Regions from separate parts of the Sphingomonas sp. S6 genome, predicted to be linked through region 1. Evidence: predicted binding sites of a transcription regulator. Region 1 holds the regulator's gene; the other holds the start of a gene.
The links. Region 1 encodes LexA, which represses DNA repair genes until DNA is damaged. Its sites were predicted from a motif close to GTTCCNCNCTTGTTCT; they were not measured.
Positions count from the first base shown of each region.

Region 2: ACGVWT_RS15615 (ImuA family protein) is a predicted target of LexA. The motif match lies at 1,062-1,077, and genes of this name have one in related genera.

Region 1 covers NZ_JBIEOE010000001.1:161,245-166,846, forward strand. The annotation lists gene gltX (glutamate--tRNA ligase) at 1-1,036, opposite strand, end outside; gene ACGVWT_RS00820 (ComEC/Rec2 family competence protein) at 1,150-3,231, shown strand; gene lexA (transcriptional repressor LexA) at 3,655-4,347, opposite strand; gene ACGVWT_RS00830 (molybdopterin molybdotransferase MoeA) at 4,406-5,587, opposite strand; gene moaC (cyclic pyranopterin monophosphate synthase MoaC) at 5,592-5,602, opposite strand, start outside.
Region 2 covers NZ_JBIEOE010000013.1:27,468-33,069, reverse strand. The annotation lists gene ACGVWT_RS15620 (SOS response-associated peptidase) at 327-962, opposite strand; gene ACGVWT_RS15615 (ImuA family protein) at 1,096-1,857, shown strand; gene ACGVWT_RS15610 (DNA polymerase Y family protein) at 1,958-3,556, shown strand; gene ACGVWT_RS15605 (error-prone DNA polymerase) at 3,553-5,602, shown strand, end outside.

The DNA.
Region 1 (5,602 bases):
CGTCGGTATAGCCGCCGATCCCCGCGACCAATCCAGCCAGTCGCGCGTCGTCCGCGGCACGGATGTAATGGCCGTTGAGGTTTTCGAGCTTCTTCAAGTCGAAGCGCGACGGGCTCTTGCCGACCGCGTCGAGGTCGAACCATTCGGTCGCCTGTTCGCGACTGATGATCTCGTCGTCGCCATGGCCCCAGCCGAGACGGAGCAGGTAATTGTCGAAGGCTTCGGGCAGGATGCCGAGTTCGTCGCGATACGCCTCGATCCCCACCGCGCCGTGGCGCTTCGACAGCTTGGCGCCGTCGGTGCCGTGGATCAGCGGGATATGCGCGTAGACCGGCTCCGGCCAGCCATTCGCCTTGTAGATCGGCAGCTGACGGAAGGCGTTGTTGAGGTGATCGTCGCCGCGGATCACGTGCGTCACGCCCATGTCGTGATCGTCGACCACCACCGCGAGCATATAGGTCGGCGTGCCGTCCGAGCGCAGAAGGATGAGGTCGTCGAGCTCGCTGTTCTGGACCGTCACCGACCCCTGTACCTGGTCGTCGATCGTCGTCGCGCCCTCACGCGGCGCCTTCAGGCGCACGACGAAGGGCTGGCCGTCCGGCGCGGTGGCCGGATCGGCATCGCGCCAGGGCGAGCGGATACGCAGCGGCTGCTTCGCCGCCTGGGCCGCCTCGCGCTGCGCGGCGATCTCGTCCTGCGTCATATAGCAGCGATAGGCATGGCCGTTCGCCACCATCTGATGCGCAACCTCGGCATGGCGGTCGGCGCGCGCGAACTGGAAGACGGCGTCGCCGTCCCAGTCGATGCCCAGCCATTGCAAACCGGCGAGGATCGCGTCGATCGCCGGCTGCGTCGAGCGGGCGCGATCGGTATCCTCGATCCGCAGCAGGAACGTGCCGCCGTGGTGACGCGCGTACAACCAATTGAACAGCGCGGTACGCGCGCCGCCGAGGTGCAGATAGCCGGTGGGCGAGGGGGCGAATCGCGTGACTATTCCCGCGCCGTCGCCCGAACGATTTTCAACTGTTGCGCCCAACCGCGCTTGCTCCCAAAGTTTGAAACCTGATGGCCAGTTCAGCCGCCGCGGCCTCTAGCACGCGCTCCGTGCGCCTTCAAATGCCCCGGGGGTGGCATCGGTTGCGCGATCGTATGGAAGCGTGGCTGGACGCGGAACGCGATCGTATTGCGCTGTGGGTGACGGTTGCGTTCGGGACCGGCGCCGGCGGCTGGTTCCTGATGCCCGACCCGAACCAGTGGATCGCCGCAATGCTGGCGGCGCTGGCCATGGCCTGCGCTGCGGCGGCGATCGGGCGGGGCGGGCGGGCGGCGCATAGCGTCGCTGTCGGCGGTATTATGGTCGCGGCGGGCGTGGCGGCCGCGTGGTGGCGCGCGGAGCAGGTCGCGGCACCGGTACTGGCGCGGCCGGTCGTCGCCGTCGTGACCGGGCGGGTGACCGGGATGGAGGCGCTCGTCGCGCGCGATCTGGTGCGGCTGACGATCGAGAGCGATCCGGGGCTGGGATTGCCGCCGCGGGTGCGGGTCAACCTGTCGACCGACGATGTGCCGAAGGGGTTGGGTGAGGCGGCGCGGATCCGGCTGCGGGCGCGGCTGATGCCGCCGGCTGCGGCGTCGGTGCCGGGAGCCTATGATTTCGCGCGGGCGGCGTGGTTCGCCGGAATTGGCGCGACCGGACGGGGGTTCGCGCCGGTGGAGTTGCTGTCGCCCGGCGCGTCGGAGGGCAGCCTGCGGCGGCGCCTGACTGCCCATATCACGGATCGGCTGGAAGGGAGCCGGGGCGGCATCGCGGCGGCGCTGGCGACCGGGGACGAGGGGGCGATCAGCGAGCGCGATGCGGAGGCGATGCGGCGTGCGGGACTCGCGCATCTGCTGTCGGTCAGCGGGCTGCACATCACCGCGGCGGTGGCGGCGACGATGGTCTTGACGTTGCGGCTGCTGGCGCTGTGGTCGTGGCTCGCCATTCGCGTTCGGTTGCCGTTGGTCGCCGCGGGGATGGGGGCGCTGGCTGCCATCAGCTATACGTTGCTCACCGGATCTCAGGTTCCCACGATCCGGTCGTGCGTCGCCGCGCTACTGGTGCTGGCGGCGCTGGCGATGGGGCGGGAGGCGATGACGCTGCGGCTGGTTGCGGCAGGTGCGATGGTCGTGCTGGCCGTGCGGCCGGAAGCGCTGGTGGGGCCGAGCTTCCAGCTGTCGTTCGCCGCGATCGTGGCGATCGTTGCGCTCCATGAGCATCCGCGGGTGCGCGGATGGTTCGAGCCGCGCGAGGAGTCGCGCACGCGGCGTTTGCTGCGCGGGCTCGGGTCGCTGCTGCTGACGGGCGTGGTGGTCGAGGCGGCGCTGATGCCGATCGCGGTCTATCACTTCCATAAGGCGGGCCTGTACGGGGCTGCCGCCAATATCATCGCCATTCCGCTGACGACGTTCGTCGTCATGCCGCTGGAGGCGGGCGCGTTGCTGCTCGACACGATCGGGCTGGGCGGGCCTTTGTGGTGGCTGACCGACGGGCCGTTGCGGGCGCTGCTGTGGCTGGCGCATGTCGTGGCGGATGCGCCGGGCGCGTCGCTGGCGGTGCCGTCGATGCCAATGGGGGCGTTTCTGGCGATGATCGCCGGTGGGCTCTGGCTGGCGCTGTGGAATACGCGGGTGCGCTGGGTCGGCGTGCTGCCGATCGTCGTCGGCGCCGTCTGGGCGGCGTCGACCCCGCCACCCGACCTACTGGTGACGGGGGACGGGCGACATATGGCGATCCGGGTGGGCGGTCGGCTGGCGCTGCTGCGCGATCGTGCCGGGGACTATACGCGGGCGATGCTCGCCGAAAATGGCGGGACCGATGGCGAGCCATGGCTGCTCGACGATCTGCCGGAGGCCCGGTGCAGCCGCGATGCGTGCGTGGCGACGATCGACGGGCAGGGGCGCCGGTTTCGGGTGCTGGCGACCCGCAGCGGTTACCAACTTGCGTGGAAGGACCTGGTTGTAGCCTGTCAGGCGGCGGATGTGGTGGTGAGCGACCGGCGCCTGCCGCGTGCGTGCCGGCCGCGCTGGCTGCGGCTTGATGCGCCAGTGTTGCGACGGACCGGTGGCGTCATGCTGACCCTGGCGAGCGGGCGGGTGCGCACGGTGATGCACCCCGGGGATCGGCATCCGTGGCTGGTCGGGGCAAAGGTGGCGCCGCCGAGGACGGAGGGCACCACGCCGGCGATCCCGTTCTGATCACGCCATGCCGGCGCGCTGATCCCTCGCGACGGGCATGCCGCTCTGTAGTAGGAGGGCCCAACGCTGAGCCGCCCCTTGCTTCGCTCCGCTCGCGATGATGCCACTTGATCAACCTGATGTCATACCGCCTTAGAGCCTGACCCATTTCCACAGAGCCGTCGCCCCAGCGAAAGATGGGGCCTCTTGCGGCTCCTGTCGCCCGCTATCATCGGAAGATCCCAGCCTTCGCTGGGATGACGCCTGGTTCAACGGCGATGGATCAAACTCCAGAGACGGCTGGCGTTACCGTCCTAACCTGCGGGCAAAGAATCTAAAATCCTGATACGCCCCCCTCAACGGGACGTCGAAGGGGCCGTTTGAAAGTCACAAAAGTCACACGAACGACAGGGTCGTACGCCCCGTCGCCGCGGCGGCCTTGCATCAGTCGTAGCGGCGAAGGATGCCCGACAGCTTGCCCTGCACGCGGACGTGCGAGGGGACGTAGCGCTGGGGTTCATAGGCCCGGTTGGCGGGATCGAGCCGGATCATCGCGCCTTCGCGACGAAAATATTTGAGCGTCGCCTCGCTGTCCTCGATCAACGCAACGACGATCTCGCCATCGCGGGCGATGTCGGTGCGGCGGATCAGCGCGTAATCGCCGTCGAGAATGCCGGCCTCGACCATCGAATCGCCGGAGACCTCGAGCGCATAATGTTCGCCGGTGCCGAGCAACGCCGCGGGGACGGCGAGCATCGAGCTGCCTTCGAACGCCTCGATCGGCACGCCGGCGGCGATCCGGCCGTGCAGCGGGATTTCGACGACGTCATTTGCTGGCGAGGGGGCGGGACGCACATTGCCCGTGGCCGGAGCGCTCGGCGGCGCCGCGAGCGCGGGCGTTTCGGGCGCCTTGCGTTCGGAGCGTTCCGGCATGCGCAGCACTTCGAGCGCACGAGCACGGTTGGGCAGGCGGCGGATGAAGTTGCGCTCCTCCAGCGCGCTGATCAGGCGGTGGACGCCGGACTTGGACTTGAGGTCGAGCGCGTCCTTCATCTCCTCGAACGACGGCGAGATGCCCGTCTCCTCGAGCCGGTCGTTGATGAAGCATACAAGCTCGTGCTGCTTGCGCGTGAGCATAAGCGGTCCTTCCCCGTCAGAACAGACGCGGAACTTCTAGGGAACAATTCGTGGGGCGTCAAGCGATGACGAGGATTTCCGCCGAGTCGCCCGCGCGCGCCGCGGGGGCATCGATCGGTCGCACGATCAGGCAGTGTGAGCGCGCCAGCGTCAGCAGCATCGAACTGTCCTGAATGGTCGAGGCATAGGCGCGGCCGTCGCGCAGTTCCGCGCGCAGATAATCGGTGCGCGCGCCATTGGCGGGCAGGTCTTCGCCCAGGATCGCCATCGTGCTGCGCGGCAGCGGGTCCGCGGCACCAGAAAGGTGCGCGATCAACGGTTTGACGAAGAGTATGGCGGTGACGAAGGCGGATACCGGATTGCCCGGCAAGCCGAGCACCTGCATCGCGCCGCGCCGTCCCGCCATCATCGGCTTGCCCGGCCGCAGCGCGATCCGCCAGAAATCGATGACGCCGCTCGCCGCCTCCAGCGCCGGCCGCACGAGGTCGTGGTCGCCCACCGACGCGCCGCCGGTGGTGACGAGCAGGTCTGCGTCGACGCGGGCGAAGGCTTCGCGCAGGCGATCGAGGTCATCGGGCAGGATGCCGAGGTCGATCAGCTCGACCGGCAGATCGGCGAGCAGGGCCGCCAGCATCGCCCGGTTCGATTCGGGCAGCGCGCTCGGGTCGCCGCCGGTGCCCGGATCGACCAATTCGTCGCCCGTGGCGCAGATGGCGATGCGCACCCGGCGGTGGACCGCGATCGTGCCGATGCCGCCCGTCGCGGCGACGGCGATGCGCGCGGGCGTCAGCCGCTCGCCGCGCGCGATCAGGCGATCGCCGGCGTGAAAGTCGAGGCCGCGGCGGCGGGTGTTGCGGCCGAGTGTCGCTGGACCTTCGCCGGTCAGGTGGATCGTGGTGCCGGAGGCCGCGACCTCCTCCTGGATCATGACCGTGTCGGCGCCGTCGGGGAGTGCGGCACCGGTGAAGATACGCGCGGTCTCGCCAGCGCCGACGGTGCCGGCAAAGGGCCGGCCGGCGGCGCTTTCGCCGACCAGCGTCCACGGGCCGGGCAGGTCGGCGAAGCGGATCGCATAGCCGTCCATCGCCGACAAATCACTGGCGGGCTGGGTGCGGCGGGCGGCGATGTCGTCCGCCGCCCAGCGGCCGGCGGCGGCGGCGAGCGGCACGGTTTCGGTCTCGACCGGCGCTGCGCGCGCGAACAGGCGCGCCTGGGCTTCGTCGATCGGCAGCAGCGCCATGGCGTCAGGCGCGCC
Region 2 (5,602 bases), on a different contig from region 1:
GGACATCTACGCCTCCCAAGAAGCCGGTGACGCGCCCGCTGGGCGCGTCACCGCTTCGGAACCGGGTGTTGGAAACCAAGGGTAAGCTTGGCGCGAACGCCTTTGGCCGGGTGGCTTGGACATACGCGTCCGCCACCCGGTCGATAGCTCGAACCGGCCCTTACCCTTCGAGGTTTCCACGCCCCGTCCTACGTCTCTGTAGGCCATCAAGCTTTAAGGAAAGGTACGAGCGCAGCGCAAGGCGAGATGACATCATTATCGATGCGCCATCTAACTTCGCAGCACCATCGACCCATGTCGATGGGGCGGCCGTAAGGTCGCACGTTTCAATCGACGGGCTGGTCGACGCGCATGAGTTGAGAAGGGTAGGGCGATACCAGTTCCTTCACGTCATCCCAGGCGCCGGTAAGCCAGCGACCGTAGTCGTCATCATGCAGGATGACAGGCATTGCTTTCGGATGGATGGGTGCGACGATCGCGTTTGGCTCCGTCGTCAGAAAACCGTAGGCGTTCCCGCGCTCCGTTGGTCGCCAGATACCGGCAAAAGCGAATAACGGTCTGCTGGGCACGTCGAACCAGTGCAGTGGCTTCTTCCCATCCTCGCCGGGCTTCAGCCCGTATTCCGAGAACGACGTGACGGGGACGAGGCAGCGACGCGCTGGCGTAGTCAACATCGAGCGCCAGAAGGTGGATTGCAGGTTCCGGACGTTCGTGACGTATTTCGTTAGCTTTACCCCCGGGTCCCGCTTGCTGGGGATCTGCGTTGGGACGCCCCATTCCATGCTTTCGAGACGACGATCGGTGCCATCTTGGACGACCACTGCGCCATAAAAGGGGGTCTTAGTCCCTGTGGGAAAGATGTCGCCGGTGGGGAACGTCTCATCGATCTCATAGGGTGCGCGGATGCCGAATGTCGCGGCAACCTCGGCCTGTTTCGCTGTCAGTCGATACCTATTGCACATCCGCGCCTCCTATGTCGGCCAGCGAGCTGGCCCGGCATGTCTGCGACGAACGGACTCGGTAGCTGCGGAAAACCTACTTGACCGCAAGCGGCCATTAACGGAACATAAAGGGAACGAGTAGAGTCTAGCCCTTATGTCCGCCGCCCTTAATTCCCTCGCGCCCAGCATAGCGCATCTGCGGACGATCGCCACTCCCGCGACCGACTACCGTGTCATGCCGTTCGGCGTCGGGGCTATCGACGCCCGTCTCGGGGCAGGGGGGTTACGCGCTGGCGCACTGCATGAGGCAGCGGCCCAAAGCGCAGCTTTAGTCGACGATGCCGCCACCACGCTTTTCCTGGCCGGCATTGCTGCGCGTGAGTCGCTCGGTACGGGTGCGCCGGTACTGTGGGCGAGCTGTAGGACAAACCTCTATGCGCCCGCGCTGGAGCAAGCGGGTCTGCCGTCAGCCAACGTCATCTTTGCGCAGCCGCGTGATGATGCGGCATTGCTGGCGGTCGTTGAAGACGCGGTGCGCGACGGCACGCCGTGCGCGATCGTCGCGGAGGCAAGCAAGGTCTCGATGGTGGCAACACGGCGTCTGCAACTCGTTGCTGCTGACGCCGATATTCCCGTTCTCCTGTTGCGCCGCCCTCGCGGCCTCAGCCAGGATGTTCTGGCTGAGCCATCGGCTGCGTGGACCCGCTGGCGGATCGGTGCAGCACCATCCGAGCGTCTCGACGTTGCGGGCGTTGGGCGCGCGCGCTGGGCTGTGGAGTGTGTTCGTCAGCGCGGCGGTGAGGGCTTTTCCATGATTGTGGAGGGCAGCGATGAGACGGGTCGTCTCGCTGTTCCTGCCGAGCTTGGCCGTGGAGCGGCTGAGACGGTTGGAACGGTCCGCTCCGCGGCAGCCTGAACGGCCTGTCCTCGAGCTGCCGGTAGACGACGACCCCGGTGCATGTTCGGTGCCGCGGGGCGGCGGGTGGCGCCCCGGCGCGCGCTGGGCGCGCGAGGGTATGCCGTCGCGTGGCGACGTAGAGGCGCAGATCGCCAGCCTGCCGGCGCACGCGCAGCCGCCCATGCGCGAGCTGGGTCGGCGTTCGGAGGCTGCCAGTCATCCGTACAAGGTTTCGACACCAGCGCCGCGCATCCCCGGGCCAGTTGCCGCGCCGCTAGATCAGGCGCCTTTGGCGCTGATCGGCAAGGTCGGGCGGCGTGAAGAGGTGGTAGCTGCCTGTGAGGGTGCGCGCGCGCTTGGCGTGCATCCGGGCATGGCAGCGACCCATGCGCGCGCGCTCGTGTCCGATCTCGACTTCCGGCCGGCGGAGCCGGAGGCGGATGCCGCCCTCCTGGATCGTCTTGCATTGTTCGCAGTGCGTCGCTGGTCGCCCATTGCCGCAGTCAGCCCCAGCGATGGCCTATGGATCGACGTTGCCGGATGCGCTCATCTGCATGGCGGCGAGGAGAAATTTTGCAAAAGGCTTCTGGCTTTCTGCCGACGCGCCGGCTTCACCGCGCGGATCGCAGTCGCCGATACCGCAGGTGCCGCGCACGCGCTCGCCCGGTTCGGCCGAGGCGAGCTGATCCGCGTTGAGCCCGGCGCTACGGCGAGTGCAATTGCGGCGCTGCCGGTCGTCGCGCTGCGCCTCGCCCCATCGGCGATCAGTGCCGCAAAGCGCTTTGGGTTCGAGACTGTTGCGGATCTGCTGCCGGTAGCGCGCGGACCGCTCGCGCGCCGGCTTGGCCTTCCGGCGATCACGCGCCTGGACCAGGCGCTTGGCGCGGTCGCCGAGCCGATCACCCCGCGCGAGGATGCCGAGGTCCCGATCGTCGAGCGTCGGCTGCTGGAGCCGATCGGCACGGCCGAGGCGATTGAGCAGGTGATGGGCGACCTGCTGACCGATCTTGCGGAGGTTCTGCAGGCGCGGGGACTAGGCGCGCGGGCACTCCGTCTAACCGGTTTGCGCGTCGACGGTACTGAGCAGGTGGTGGGCGTTGGCACGTCGCGCCCTACGCGCGAGGTATCGCACCTCCTCCGCCTTCTGAAGCTGAGGATCGAGCGGATCGACCCCGGCATGGGGCTTGAGCAATTCTGGCTCGTTGCCACACATACCGAGCCGCTTGATGCGGTCGACCTTGGCGCGGTCCTCGCTGGCGAGACGCTCGTGCGAGACCCGGCACGCTTGGTCGACGTCATCGCCGGCAGGATCGGCGGCTATGCCGTCTACCGGCTTGCGCCCGTCGAGAGCCATGTGCCGGAACGGGCCGTCACCCGCTCCGACCCGGTGGAAATGCCAGGATCATGGCCGGCTTGGAAGCGTCCGATCCGCCTGTTTCCGCAGCCAGAGCCATTGGCTCGCGTCATGGCACTGATGCCGGATCAGCCGCCACGTCGCTTCGAATGGCGAGGCACGATGTACAAGATCGTCGCCGGTGATGGTCCTGAGCGCGTTCACGGCGAGTGGTGGCGGCGCGACGCCGAGGTCTGGGCGGTCCGCGACTATTACCGTGTCGAGGATGAAGCTGGAGGGCGGTACTGGGTTTTCAGGCGGGGTGACGGGTTCGAGGACGAGACCGGAGACCTTTCCTGGTGGATGCACGGGGTCTTCGGATGACCCACTATGTCGAGCTGCAGGTGCTCACCCACTTCTCGCTCCTGCGCGGCGCGTCGTCACCGGAGGAGCTGTTCGCAGCCGCGGCGCTGCTCGGCTATCCGGCGATCGGCGTAAGCGACATCGGCACGGTGGGAGGTGTCGTGCGTGCGTGGGAAGCGCAGAAGGCGACTGGCGTCCGGTCGATCGCGGGCACCCGCGTCGATCTGTCGTGCGGCCGGCGCTTGTTGCTCTATCCGACTGACCGCCCTGCCTGGTCGAGGATCACGCGGCTGCTCACCGTCGGCAAGAAGCGGGCAGGCAAGGGCGGGTGCCTCCTCCACTGGCACGACCTGGAGCCGTGGTCCGAAGGTGTCGTTGCCATCCTGCTGCCGCACGAGGCGGACGAGGAGAACGTCGCCGCGCTGAAGGACCTGAAGGCTATCTACGGGCGTCGCGGCTATATGGCCCTGTTCCAGCGGCGCCGGCCGGGGGACGCGGTCCGCATCGATGCGCTGGCGCGACAGGCGGGCGGGGCAGGGGTCCGTGCCGTCGTGACCGGTGACGTGCTCTACCATGCGCCAGAGGCACGGCTGCTGCAGGACGTCGTGACTGCGGTGCGCGAGAAATGCACCGTCGATGAGCTCGGCTATCGCCGCGAGGTCAACGCGGACCGGGCGCTCAAATCGCCGGACGAGATGGTCCGGCGATTCCGCGCTTATCCGGACGCGCTTCAGGCGAGCGTCGATATCGCCCGCATCTGCACCTTCGACCTTGGCGAGTTGGCCTATCAATACCCGCATGAGCGCCTCATTGAGGGGTTGTCAGCGCAGGAGGCCTTGGAGAAGCTGGCGACCGAAGCGGTCGAGCGCATGTTCGATGGCGAGGTGCCGGAGGCGTACACCAACCAGATCGCGCATGAGATGCGGCTGATCGGCGAACTCGGCTACGCACCCTATTTCTTGACCGTGTACGCGATCGTGCGCGAAGCGCGGAGGCGGGGGATCCTTTGCCAGGGCCGAGGCTCCGCAGCCAATTCCTGCGTGTGCTTCGTGCTCGGTGTGACCTCGATCGATCCGATCAAGCACGAGTTGCTCTTCGAGCGCTTCGTGTCGGGCGAGCGGCGCGAGCCGCCCGACATCGACGTCGACTTCGAGCATGAGCGGCGTGAGGAGATCATCCAGTGGATCTACGAGACCTACGGGCGGACCCGCGCTGCGCTGACGGCGGTCGTGACACGCTATCGTGCACGCGGCGCGGTGCGCGACGTCGGCAAGGCCCTTGGCCTGCCTGAGGACCTGACGTCCTCACTGGCCGGGCTGGTCTGGGGATGGTCTGCCGAAGGCGTCGGCGAGAAACAGGTCGAGGAGCTCAACCTCGACATCGCCGATCGCCGGCTGCGTCTCACGCTCGACCTCGCGCGCAAGCTGATCGGTGTGCCGCGCCATATGTCGCAGCACCCCGGCGGCTTTGTGCTGACCCATGACCGTCTCGATGATCTCGTTCCGATCGAGCCGGCCGCGATGGAGGATCGGCAGATCATCGAATGGGACAAGGACGACATCGATAGTCTCAAGTTCATGAAGGTCGATGTCCTGGGCCTGGGGATGCTCGGCTGTATGAACCGCGCCTTCAACATGTTGGAGGCCGACAAGGGTCTGCACGTCGAGCTGAAGGACCTGCAGGACGACGATCCTGATGTGTACGCCATGATCCAGAAGGCGGACACGCTGGGCACCTTCCAGATCGAGAGCCGCGCCCAAATGAGCATGTTGCCGCGCATGAAGCCGCGGCGCTTCTACGATCTTGTCATCCAGGTCGCGATCGTGCGCCCCGGCCCGATCCAGGGCGACATGGTGCATCCCTATCTTCGCCGGCGCGAAGGTTTGGAGAAGCCGGAATATCCGCGTCCGGAGCTGCGCGCGGTGCTCGAGAAGACGCTCGGCGTGCCGCTCTTTCAGGAGCAGGCGATGAAGGTCGCGATTGTCGGCGCGGGGTTCACGCCGACCGAGGCGGACCAGCTTCGCCGGGCCATGGCGACCTTCAAGTTCACCGGTGGGGTCAGCCACT